2 regions of the Marinobacterium aestuariivivens genome follow, and region 2 is predicted to be linked to the other one. Evidence: predicted binding sites of a transcription regulator. Region 2 holds the regulator's gene; the other holds the start of a gene.

Region 1 (6,482 bases), 4.8 Mb from region 2:
CCGGGCCGCCGTTGAAGGGCCCGCCCGCCGACGGCAGGAAGGGAACGAAAAAGTCACGGTCGAGGCGCGACGGCGTGCGCACCGAACGGGCCAGGGAGGCCCAGAGCAGGTCCCGGGGCGTCAGGTTCCAGCCCAGGCGCACATTGGGCATGAACTCGAAACCGGTGTAGCGGTTGTGCTCGAGGCGGGCGCCGAGCGTCAGGTGCAGGTTGGGGCGCAGGCGGATTTCGTCCTGAACGAAGGCGTTGCTCCAGTGCAGCCGTTCGTCGTCCGGCAGGAACTGCAGCAGCGCCGAGTTGCTGACCTCGTCCCAGGCATGACGATAGCCCAGCCCCCAGACAACCCGGTGACCGTCCCCGGCGTTCAGGTTGTGTTGCAGCTCGAGATCGACGATATCCAGCGTCTCGGCGAACAGACCGGGCAGTTCGCGCTCGGTTCTGTCGTAATAGGCCTGCAACTGCAGGCTGGAGCCGTCGTCGAGGTCGTGGCGCCAGCGGCTGAGCAGGTTGAGGCCGCGGATCTCGCCGCTATCGGCCGTTTCCCGGTTCAGCCGGCCCTCATAAAGATCACCTTGCAGCGTCAGTTCGCCGCTGTCGAGGCGAAAGCCCGCCTGCCCCTTGTGCCAGCCGTCACGGGCGCCGCTGCCGTTTTCCTGCTCCGACTGCGGGACCCGGAACCCCTGGCCATAGACCCGGAAATGGCTGTCGGCGCCAACCGGGCCGCCATGGCGCAGTGCCGCACCGCGCTCGAGGTTGCCTGCGCCGCCTCTCAGCAGCGTTCCCCGGGTCTCGCTGGCCGGACGGCTGATCACATTGATCACGCCGTTGACCGCGTTGCTGCCCCAGAGGGTGGCCCCGGGGCCGCTGATCACCTCGATGCGCTCGATATCCTCCAACATCAGGTCCTGGGCATCCCAGAATAGCCCGGAGTAGAGCGGGGTATAGGCGATGCGGCCGTCGATCAGCACCTGCAGCTTGTTCGCGGTGGTCGAATTGAAGCCGCGGGCGCTGATGGCGTAACTGTCGGCGCCGGTGCGGGCGACCAGCAGGTTCGGTGCCGGCGCAGGACCTCGGGCAGGCGGGTGGCACCGCTGCGCCTGATATCCTCGGCCGTGATCACGAACACCGACGCGGCGGCATCGGACAGCCGTTCGGGTGTCTTCGAAACCGAGCTGATGGTCAGGTTCGCCAGATCTTCGAGACTGAGTTCGATCAGCTCGTCGGGGGGAGCGCACTGGCCGGGAGAGGGGCAAGTGCAAGCCAGGACAGCCCGATATAAAGGCTGAACGGCAGCGAACGGTAGCGGGTCGGCAGCGCGCTGGCTGCCCGGCGCTTCCTTGACATCCTTGCCGGCATAGTCAGAGCGTCCAGTTATATATGCATACAGCATGCAGGATAGTCGCTATTCCGGGGTTAGGCCAATCCGAAATCCGGCGTTCCGGACGGGTATTACCCACTAAGACCCCGGGTTCGCCGCCGGTCCCTCGAAAACGTCGGTCCTGACCTAAAAAGTGGTTTTCTTTCAGTAAGTTGGGTTCTTCATCTGGAGGTACCACCAAAGTGGTATTCGCTCCCTGGCAGGCCGGAGGCCGGTCGGCGGGCGTTGATCTGAGTCAACTTTCGCAGGACCCGGCTGACCTAGAGTGGCCCCAATGCCGGCGGGAGAGGCAGCAATACCTCGCCTGCCGCCACCGGATTCAAAACCCCAAGATCGGAGCCAGACCCGTCGGGTCCAGGTTCCGTCCTGACCTGAAGGTTTCAGGAGAGAGAACCATGAGCCATCTGCTTGATCGATTGAGATTCCTGAAGAAGAAACAGGGCACCTTCGCCGGGGGCCACGGCGAGACCCGGAGCGAGAGCCGCGACTGGGAGGACGGTTACCGCCAGCGCTGGCAGCACGACAAGATCGTGCGCTCGACCCACGGCGTCAACTGTACCGGCTCCTGCAGCTGGAAGATCTACGTCAAGAACGGTCTGATCACCTGGGAGACCCAGCAGACCGACTATCCGCGCACCCGTCCGGATCTGCCGAATCACGAGCCCCGCGGCTGCCCCCGCGGCGCCAGCTACTCCTGGTATATCTACAGTGCCAACCGGCTGAAGTATCCGACCGTGCGCAAGCGCCTGCTCAAGCTCTGGCGTGAAGCCCGCACCAGTCTCGAGCCGGTCGAAGCCTGGGCGTCGATCGTCGAGAACAGCGACAAGGCCAGATCCTACAAGTCCGTCCGTGGTCAGGGCGGTTTCGTGCGTTCGAGCTGGGACGAGGTCAACGAGATCATCGCCGCGGCCAACACCTACACCATCAAGCAGTACGGCCCGGACCGCGTGGTCGGCTTCTCGCCGATCCCGGCGATGTCGATGGTCTCCTATGCCGCCGGCGCCCGCTATCTGTCGCTGATCGGCGGCGCCTGCCTGAGCTTCTACGACTGGTACTGCGACCTGCCGCCGGCCTCGCCGATGACCTGGGGCGAGCAGACCGACGTGCCGGAAGCGGCCGACTGGTACAACTCCAACTACATTATCGCCTGGGGCTCCAACGTCCCCCAGACCCGTACCCCCGATGCCCATTTCTTCACCGAGGTGCGCTACAAGGGCACCAAGACCGTCGCCGTGACCCCGGACTATTCCGAGGTCGCCAAGCTCTGCGATCTGTGGATGAACCCGAAGCAGGGCACCGACGCGGCGCTGGCAATGGCAATGGGCCACGTGGTGCTGAAAGAGTTCCACGTCGACAATCCGAGCGAGTACTTCACCGACTACTGCCGCCGTTACAGCGACATGCCGTTCCTGGTGCAGCTCGACAAGCGTGACGACGGCCAGTACGCCGCCGGCCGCTTCGTTCGTGCGTCCGACTTCGACGCCAACCTCGGCCAGGACAACAACCCGGACTGGAAAACCGTCGCCTTCGACGAGGCCTCCGGACGCTACGTCGTGCCGAACGGCTCGATCGGCTTCCGCTGGGGCGAGAAGGGCAAGTGGAACATCGAGGCGAAAGAGGGCGGCGAGGGCCAGGAAACGCAGCTCAAGCTCAGCCTGCTCGACGATCACGACGAGGTGGTATCGGTCGGCTTCCCCTATTTCGGCGGTGTCGAAAACGAGTACTTCCAGGACAACAAGATCGCCGACGTAGTGCACCACAACCTGCCGGCCAAGCGCATCAAGCTGGCCGACGGCAGCGAGAGCCTGGTGGTCACCGTCTACGACCTGATGCTGGCCAACTACGGCATCGACCGCGGTCTCGGCGGCGACTACGTGGCGAAGAGCTACGACGACAACGCGCCCTACACGCCCGCCTGGCAGGAGCGCATCACCGGTGTCGACCGCAAGATCGTCGAGCGCATCGCCCGTGAATTCGGCGACAACGCCAACAAGACCCGCGGTCGTTCGATGATCATCGTCGGTGCCGGTATGAACCACTGGTACCACATGGACATGAACTACCGCGGGCTGATCAACCTGCTGGTGCTGTGCGGCTGCATCGGTCAGAGCGGCGGCGGCTGGGCGCATTACGTCGGGCAGGAAAAACTGCGTCCCCAGTGCGGCTGGCTGCCGCTGGCGTTCGCCCTCGACTGGCAGCGTCCGCCGCGTCACATGAACGGCACCTCCTTCTTCTACAACCACTCCAGCCAGTGGCGCTACGAGAAGCTGGAGGCCCAGGAGATCCTCTCGCCGCTGGCCGACAAGTCCAAGTGGACCGGCAGCCTGATCGATTACAACGTCCGCGCCGAGCGTATGGGCTGGCTGCCGTCCTGTCCGCAGCTGGGCACCAACCCGCTGGAGCTGGTGCGCAAGGCCGAACAGGCCGGCCGCAACCCGGCCGAGTACACGGTCGAGCAGCTGAAGAACGGCACCCTGCGCTTCGCCGCCGAGGATCCGGACAACCCGCAGAACTTCCCGCGCAACATGTTCATCTGGCGCTCGAACCTGCTCGGTTCCTCCGGCAAGGGCCACGAGTACATGCTCAAGTACCTGCTGGGCACCAACCACAGCGTGCTGGGCGAGGACCTGGGCGCGACCGGCGGCAAGAAGCCGGAAGAGGTCGTCTGGCACGACCAGGCGCCGGAGGGCAAGGTCGACCTGCTGGTGACGCTGGACTTCCGCATGTCCACCACCTGCCTCTATTCCGATATCGTGCTGCCGACCGCGACCTGGTACGAGAAGGACGACCTCAACACCTCGGACATGCATCCGTTCATCCACCCGCTGTCCGCGGCCACGGATCCGGCCTGGGAAGCCCGTTCCGACTGGGACATCTACAAGGGCATCGCGAAGGCGTTCTCCGAGGTCTGCGTCGGTCACCTCGGCGTCGAGAAGGACCTGGTGACGCTGCCGCTGCAGCATGACACCCCGGCGGAGCTGGCGCAGCCGTTCGGCGTCCAGGACTGGAAGAAGGGCGAGTGCGAGCCGGTGCCGGGCAAGACCATGCCGAGCCTGAGCGTGGTCGAGCGCGACTACCCCAACACCTATGCCCGCTTCACCTCGGTCGGCCCGCTGCTGGAGTCGGTCGGCAACGGCGGCAAGGGCATCAGCTGGGATACCAAGGACGAGGTCGACCTGCTGAAGAAGCTCAACTGGACCCATGTCGACGAGGGTGAGAGCAAGGGCCGTGCCCGCATCGAGACCGCCATCGACGCCGCCGAGATGATCCTGGCGCTGGCGCCGGAGACCAACGGTCAGGTGGCGGTCAAGGCCTGGGAGGCACTGGGCGAGTTCACCGGTCTCGACCATACCCATCTGGCCGAACCGAAGGAGGAGGAGAAGATCCGTTTCCGCGACGTCCAGGCGCAGCCGCGCAAGATCATCTCGTCGCCGACCTGGTCGGGCCTCGAGGACGAGCACGTCTCCTACAATGCCGGCTACACCAACGTCCACGAGCTGATCCCCTGGCGCACCCTGACCGGACGTCAGCAGTTCTACCAGGATCACCAGTGGATGCGCGATCTGGGCGAGAGCCTGCTGGTCTATCGGCCGCCGATCAATACCAAGTCGGTGCACCCGATCATGAACAAGAAGTCCAACGGCAACCCGGAGATCGCGCTGAACTGGATCACGCCGCACCAGAAGTGGGGCATCCACTCCACCTACAGCGACAACCTGCTGATGCTGACCCTGTCCCGCGGCGGTCCGATCATCTGGATGTCGGAGGGCGACGCCGCCAAGGTCGGCATCGAGGACAACGACTGGGTCGAGATCTTCAACACCAACGGCACCATCGCGGCGCGTGCGGTGGTCTCGCAGCGCGTCAACGAGGGCATGACGATGATGTACCACGCCCAGGAGCGCATCGTGAACGTGCCGGGCGCCGAAACCTCGGGTACCCGCGGCGGTATCCACAACTCGGTGACCCGCGTCTGTCCGAAACCGACCCATATGATCGGCGGCTATGCACAGCAGTCCTACGGGTTCAACTACTACGGCACCGTCGGTTCGAACCGCGACGAGTTCGTGGTGGTGCGCAAGATGAAGAATATCGACTGGCTCGACGGTGAAGGCCACGACTATGTACAGGAGGCCGTGAAATGAAAATCCGTTCGCAAGTAGGCATGGTGCTGAACCTGGACAAGTGCATCGGCTGTCACACCTGCTCGGTCACCTGCAAGAACGTCTGGACCTCCCGCGAGGGGATGGAGTACGCCTGGTTCAACAACGTCGAGACCAAGCCCGGTATCGGCTACCCGAAGGAGTGGGAGAACCAGGACAAGTGGAAGGGCGGCTGGGTGCGCAAGGCCAACGGCGATATCGAGCCGCGCATCGGCAACAAGTGGCGGGTGCTGGCGAACATCTTCGCCAACCCCGACCTGCCGGAGATCGACGACTACTACGAGCCGTTCGACTTCGACTACCAGCACCTGCACAACGCCCCGGAGGGCAAGCACCAGCCGGTGGCCCGTCCGCGCTCGCTGATCACCGGCGACCGCATGAAGAAGATCGAGTGGGGCCCGAACTGGGAGGAGATCCTCGGCACCGAGTTCAAGAAGCGCTCGAAGGACAAGAACTTCGACAACGTCCAGAAGGAGATCTACGGCCAGTTCGAGAACACCTTCATGATGTACCTGCCGCGGCTGTGCGAGCACTGCCTGAACCCGGCCTGCGTCGCCAGCTGCCCGTCCGGCGCCATCTACAAGCGCGAGGAAGACGGCATCGTGCTGATCGACCAGGACAAGTGCCGCGGCTGGCGCATGTGCGTCTCCGGCTGTCCGTACAAGAAGATCTACTACAACTGGAAGACCGGCAAGTCCGAGAAGTGCATCTTCTGCTATCCGCGCATCGAGGCCGGCATGCCGACCGTCTGCTCCGAGACCTGCGTCGGCCGCATCCGCTACCTCGGCGTGATGCTCTATGACGCCGACCGCATCAAGGAAGTGGCGGCCAGCGGTTCCGAACAGGACCTGTACGAGAAGCAGCTGGAGATCTTCCTCGATCCGCACGACCCGGCGATCATCGCCCAGGCCCGTCGCGACGGCGTCGCCGACAGCGTCATCA
Region 2 (6,482 bases):
CCCGGAGCCCGACCAGCATGGTCACTGGCTGCTGCTCTGCGGCGAGACGGGTCCGATCGCCTGGTTCGGACTCGACGATCAGTTGCGTCGCGATGCGCGCGACAGCGTCCGGGCCCTGCGCGCCCTGGGCCTGGAGGTGCAGATGCTGACCGGCGACAGCTCGCCGGCGGCACAGCATGTCGCCCGACAGCTCGGCATCGACAGCGTGCATGCCGGCATGACGCCGGAGCAGAAGCTGGCCCATATCCGTCAGTTGCAGTCCGACGGCGCCCAGCTGCTGATGGTCGGCGACGGTATCAACGATATTCCGGTACTGGCCGGTGCCCAGACGTCGGTCGCGATGGGCAGCGCCACGGACCTGGCAAAAACCTGCGCGGACGCGGTCCTGCTGACCGGCAGCCTCGGCCGCCTGGTGGACGCACTGCTGCTGGCGCGCAAATGCCGTGCGATCATCCGCGAGAACCTGGGCTGGGCCCTGTTGTACAACCTGCTGGCACTGCCGCTCGCCGCAGCCGGGTTTATTGCCCCTTACATGGCGGCAATTGGCATGTCCGCCAGCTCCCTGGTGGTGGTCGGCAATGCGTTAAGACTGTCGAAGCTGGTACGCCGCAGCACGAGGCAGCAGGTGCAACAGGTGCAACAGGTGCAACAGGTGCAAAAAGTGCAACAGGGGGCCGATCATGTGTAAATCGCCGGTTTATCGCCCTGCCCTTTACGAAACGGCAGCAATCGGCATGTCCGCCAGCTCCCTGGTCGTCGTCGGCAATGCGTTGAGACTGTCGAAGCTGGTGCGCCGCAGCACGAGGCAACAGGAGCAACAGGAGCAACAGGAGCAACAGGTGCAAAAAGTGCAACAGGGGGCCGATCATGTGTAAATCGCCGGTTTATCGCCCTGCCCTTTACGAAACGGCAGCAATCGGCATGTCCGCCAGCTCCTTGGTCGTCGTCGGCAATGCGTTGAGACTGTCGAAGCTGGTGCGCCGCAGCACGAGGCAGCAGGTGCAACAGGTGCAACAGGTGCAAAAAGTGCAACAGGGGGCCGATCATGTGTAAATCGCCGGTTTATCGCCCTGCCCTTTACGAAACGGCAGCAATCGGCATGTCCGCCAGCTCCCTGGTCGTCGTCGGCAATGCGTTGAGACTGTCGAAGCTGGTGCGCCGCAGCACGAGGCAACAGGAGCAACAGGAGCAACAGGTGCAACAGGTGCAACAGGTGCAACAGGTGCAAAAAGTGCAACAGGGGGCCGATCATGTGTAAATCGCCGGTTTATCGCCCCACCCTTTACGAAACGGCAGCAATCGGCATGTCCGCCAGCTCACTGGTCGTCGTCGGCAATGCCCTGCGGCTGTCAAAGCTCGTGCGCCGGCCGGTATCAAAAACCTCATCAAAAGGCTGATCATGGATATCCTGTACCTGCTGATCCCAATCGCCATCATTTTCGTCGCCTGCGCACTCTGGGCCTTTTTCTGGAGCGTCAACAGCGGCCAGTACGACGATCTCGAGTCACCGGCCCACAGCATTCTCTACGACGATGACGCCTCTTTGATCCCGGACGACGCCCGCGAAAAGGCACGCGACAACGAAACCCGGCCGGTCGACAAGCCGCGGGATCGGGATGACTGAACAGCTGTCGATACTGACCGCCCTGATGCTGGGCCTGCTCGGCGGCGCCCACTGCATCGGCATGTGCGGCGGCATTTCGGCGACCATCGGGCTGGCACGGCAGGACAGCCGGACGCCGACGATCGTTCTGCTGCTCGGCTACAACGGCGGACGCATTCTCAGCTATGCCCTGGCAGGCGCGCTGCTCGGCGGTCTCGGGGTCCTGGTCGCCGGCAGCCTCGCGACCCTGCTGCTGCGCGCTCTGGCCGGCCTGATGCTGATCGCCATGGGGCTCTACATCGGGCAATGGTGGAAGGGCCTGGTCCATCTCGAACGCGCCGGACAGCATCTCTGGCGTCATCTGCGCCCGCTGACCAGCCGCCTGCTGCCCGCACGCACCCCGCTCCAGGCGCTGCTGCTGGGCCTGGTCTGGGGCTGGCTGCCCTGTGGACTGATCTACAGCACCCTGATCTGGGCCTCGGCCGCCGCCAGCTGGAACGACAGTGCCCTGCTGATGTTCTGCTTCGGCATCGGCACCCTGCCCGCCATGCTGACCACCGGCCTCGCCGCCGCCCAGCTGCGCCGGTTGCTGGCGCGGCGCCTGACGCAGCAACTCGCCGGCGGCCTGATCATCGGTTTCGGGCTGTACAGCCTTCCCCTTGGCATGCTGGTCAATCCGGCGTAGGGTGGAATGAGTGCCGTAGGCGCGAATTCCACCGGTGGTGTCCGGTTGCCTCCTAGATGACGCCGCGTGGATTTTCGCCGCGGGGCGCGGCTCCTACGATTTGCTTGATTAAAGTCAATGCGGCCCGCAAAGTGACCGCTAAAATGTATATTTTGCACACTTTGGCCAAAGGAAAGATCCCGTGAGCAACAGCAGCACCGTCCGCTGGGACCCAGAACTGATTCGCCGCTACGACCTGTCGGGGCCGCGTTACACCTCCTACCCCACGGCCGTGCAGTTCGACCCGCTGCTGAGTCCCGAACGCCTGATCGAAGCGGGCCTGGCCACGGCGGACAGCGATTCGCCCCTGTCGCTCTATGTCCATATCCCCTTCTGTGAGCATGTCTGCTACTACTGCGCCTGCAACAAGGTCATTACCCGCAACCGCAACAAAGCCCAGCCGTATCTCGACACCCTATACCGGGAGATGGCCCGCTCCGCCGAACTGTTTAGCAAGGGGCGCCTGCAAGGGCGCCAGGTCGACCAGTTGCATTGGGGCGGCGGCACCCCGACCTTTATCAGCCATGGGCAGATGACGGAACTGATGTCGGCGCTGCGCTCGAATTTCAACCTCAGGGACGACGATAACGGCGACTACTCGATCGAGGTCGACCCGCGCGAAGCCGACGCCGAAACCATCGCGGTGCTGCGCCAGATCGGCTTCAACCGCATCAGCCTCGGCGTACAGGATCTCGATCCACGGGTACAGCAGGCGGTCAATCGCATCCAGCCACTGGAGATGACGCAGCAGATTCTGGAATCCGCACGCAGCGAGGGCTTCCGCTCGATCAACATGGACCTGATCTACGGTCTGCCCCATCAAACCCCCGAAAGCTTTGCCGCCACCCTCGATACCGTGATCGGGCTGTCGCCGGACCGGTTGTCGGTCTTCAACTATGCCCACCTGCCGGACCGTTTCCGCTCGCAAAAACACATTCGCGCAGAGGATTTGCCGGGCCCGGACGCCAAGCTTCAGATTCTCCACGACAGCATCGACCGGCTGCTCGAGGCCGGATACGTCTATATCGGCATGGATCATTTCGCCAAGCCCGACGACAGTCTCGCCATTGCCCAGCGTTCGCGCCAGCTGCACCGGAATTTCCAGGGCTATACCACCCATGCAGACTGCGATCTGGTGGCACTGGGCGTGTCGGCGATCAGCCAGATTGGTGACGTCTACTTTCAGAATGAACACGATATGGGGGCCTATACGCGCGCCGTCGAGAGCCGTGCCTCCGCTGTCAAGCGGGGGTGATCATGAACGCCGACGACAGGATCCGCCGCCGCGTCATTGGCGAGCTGATCTGCCACTTCGAGCTCGACCAAAACAGCATCGAGGAGCGTTTCGGCATCGCGTTCGACGACTATTTCGCCGCCGAACAGGCCGAGATCGAAAGCTTCATCGCCGATGGCCTGGTCGAACGACGGGACCGGGTACTGACCGTGACCGCCGCCGGCCGCCTGCTGATCCGGCGCATCTGCATGGCCTTCGACGCCTATATTCCGAAACAGGCTCCGGTGCAGGGTTTCTCCCGCATCATCTGAGCCGCTTTTTCCGCGCTGCCTGATGGCATAGCGGCCATAGTTCCCGTTGTGACTTCAACCCGGGCGGCAAATGTTGGATAATCGTCTCCAACTGCGCCCCCGGGCCTATCGACACAACAGGAACCGACCATGGCTGACCAAAAACCGGAAGGGAAGCTCCGTAGCCTGCAACAAGCACACTGCAACACCTGCAGCCTGAGTTCACTCTGTCTGCCGGTCTCGCTCAATATGACCGAAATCGACCGCCTCGACGACATCATCGATAAAAGCAGGCCCCTCAAGAAAGGGGAGCACCTGTTCCGTCAGGGCCAGCCTTTTACATCCATCTATGCGTTGCGCGCCGGTACCGTGAAGAGCTATTCGCTGACCAACGAGGGCGAAGAGCAGATCACCGGTTTCTACTTTCCCGGCGAACTGGTCGGCCTCAGCGGCGTCGATTCCGGTGTCTATCCGGTTTCCACCAAGGTGCTCGAGACCACCACCGTCTGCGAAATCCCCTTTACCCGCCTCGACGACCTGTCCGGCGAGTTGCCGGAGCTGCGACGTCAGATCATGCGCACCATGAGCAAGGAGATTCGTGACGACCAGCAGATGATGCTGCTGCTGTCGAAAAAGACCGCCGAAGAGCGCGTTGCCACTTTTCTGATCAAGCTGTCGCAGCGATTTCAGGCCCGGGGTTATTCCCAGACCCGCTTCCGCCTGTCGATGTCGCGCAACGAGATCGGCAACTACCTCGGGCTGGCAGTGGAAACCGTGAGCCGGATATTCACCCGTTTCCAGAAGAGCGGTCTGATCCAGGTCGAAGGCAAGGAGATCGACGTTACCGATCTCGACCAGCTTTACCTGCTGTCCGGCGAATGCCCGGTGCAGGATCCGGCACTGTCCCGACAGACATCCTGATATATAAAAAAACGGCATCCACAGAAGCTGCGGATGCCGTGCAAGCTGCACAGTTGATAAGCCATCTCTGGCTGGTAACCCAACACCTTCATTAGACGCTTTTCTCGCCCTGAAAACATTGAGCCATATCAAGCATCGAACAGGATGCGCGCGCAGGAGTCCTTAATGCCCTTTGACGAGTGCTATGTAAAATCGATTATCCGTACGATTCCGGACTGGCCGGAGCCAGGCGTCCAGTTTCGCGACATCACGCCGCTGTTCAAGGATCCCAAGGCGCTGCGCATGGTCGCCGACGACTTCATCCAGCGCTATATCGATACCGATATCACCCATATCGCCAGCATCGACGCCAGGGCTTCCTGATCAGCTCGATCATGGCCTATCACCTCAATATTCCGCTGGTGCTGGTACGCAAGAAGGGCAAACTGCCGGGTGAAACCATCCACGCCGAATATACCCTGGAATACGGTACCGCCGCGGTCGAGATGCAGACCGACTCGGTGGGCCCCGGTGACCAGGTGCTGATCTTCGACGACCTGATCGCGACCGGTGGCACCATCCTGGCCGCCAGCACCCTGATCAAGGAACTGGGCGCCAGTGTCTACGAGGCCGCCGCCCTGATCGACCTCCCCGACCTCGAAGGCTCGACCCGCATACAGGAAGCCGGCATACCGGTGCATACGCTGCTGGCCTACGAGGGCCTCTGAGATCTGGTGACGCGTAACGCGTAACGCGTTACGCGTCACCAGCACCGGCAACGGCATTTCGGAACGCCACCGGTGCCGACTACTCGCCCGACCATCGATAAACGAAGCGCCCTGCGCATGGCATTTCCCGCCCGAGCCGTTAGAATAGCGCCCTCCACCAGCCGGCAAAGAAGACTATGTGGTTCAAAAATCTGATTTTTTATCGCCTGACCTCCGCTTTCGACAGGGACGCGCAAAGCCTGGAAACCGCCCTTGCAGAGCATCCATTCCAGCCCTGCGGCAGTCAGGAGATGAGCCGTTACGGCTGGATCGCGCCCTGCAAGGGGCTGCCGGACCAGCTCGTCTACAGCTGTGCGGGCTACTATCTGATCTGCGCCCAGAAGGAGGAGAAGATTCTGCCCTCCGGCGTGATCCGCGAGACGCTCGAGGAAAAGGTCGAGGAAATCGAACATCAGCAGGCACGCAAGGTCTATCGACGTGAGCGCAATCAGCTCAAGGACGAGATCGTACTGGATCTGCTGCCGCGGGCCTTTACCCGGCGCCAGCAGACCTGGGCCCTGATCGCGCCCCAGGCCGGCTGGGTATTGGTCGATGCCTCTGCCCACAAGAAGGCCGAGGAGTTGCTGACGCAGCTGCGCAGCAGCCTGGGCACGCTGCCGGTGGTGCTGCCGGACGTCAAGCAGTCGCCCTCGGCGGTGATGAGCCACTGGCTCGAACAGCAGCAGCCCCTCCCAACCTCGTTGCAGCTGCTCGACGAGTGCGAAATGAAGGACAACCTGGTGGAAGGTGGCGTCATCCGCATCAAGGGCCAGGACCTGACCAGCGCGGAAATTGTCGCCCACCTCGAGGCTGGCAAGCGCGTCACGAAGCTGGCTCTGGAGTGGGATGAGAATCTGCGCTTTCTGCTGCACGAGGACCTCAGCATCCATCGCATCAAGCAGACGGACCAGTTCCGCGAGCAGCAGAAGGATGTTGCCGACGACGAGCTGGCGCGTTTCGATGC

The links. Region 2 encodes FNR, which switches genes on or off when oxygen is low (the NO sensors DNR and NnrR bind a similar motif). Its sites were predicted from a motif close to TTGATNTANATCAA; they were not measured.
Region 1: ACFQDL_RS03405 (nitrate reductase subunit alpha) is a predicted target of FNR. The motif match lies at 1,603-1,616, and genes of this name have one in related genera.

Annotation. Positions count from the first base shown of each region.
Region 1 is NZ_JBHSWE010000001.1:655,880-662,361, reverse strand. It holds gene ACFQDL_RS03410 (TOL_0244 family TonB-dependent receptor) at 1-1,234, opposite strand, end outside; gene ACFQDL_RS03405 (nitrate reductase subunit alpha) at 1,773-5,522, shown strand; partial or broken gene narH (nitrate reductase subunit beta) at 5,519-6,482, shown strand, end outside.
Region 2 is NZ_JBHSWE010000001.1:5,436,066-5,442,547, forward strand. It holds gene ACFQDL_RS28510 (heavy metal translocating P-type ATPase) at 1-688, shown strand, start outside; gene ACFQDL_RS28515 (hypothetical protein) at 735-875, shown strand; gene ACFQDL_RS28520 (hypothetical protein) at 868-1,053, shown strand; gene ACFQDL_RS28525 (hypothetical protein) at 1,100-1,258, shown strand; gene ccoS (cbb3-type cytochrome oxidase assembly protein CcoS) at 1,400-1,624, shown strand; gene ACFQDL_RS28535 (sulfite exporter TauE/SafE family protein) at 1,617-2,288, shown strand; gene hemN (oxygen-independent coproporphyrinogen III oxidase) at 2,470-3,582, shown strand; gene ACFQDL_RS28545 (oxygen-independent coproporphyrinogen III oxidase) at 3,585-3,872, shown strand; gene fnr (fumarate/nitrate reduction transcriptional regulator Fnr) at 4,002-4,772, shown strand; partial or broken gene ACFQDL_RS28555 (adenine phosphoribosyltransferase) at 4,938-5,479, shown strand; gene rdgC (recombination-associated protein RdgC) at 5,656-6,482, shown strand, end outside.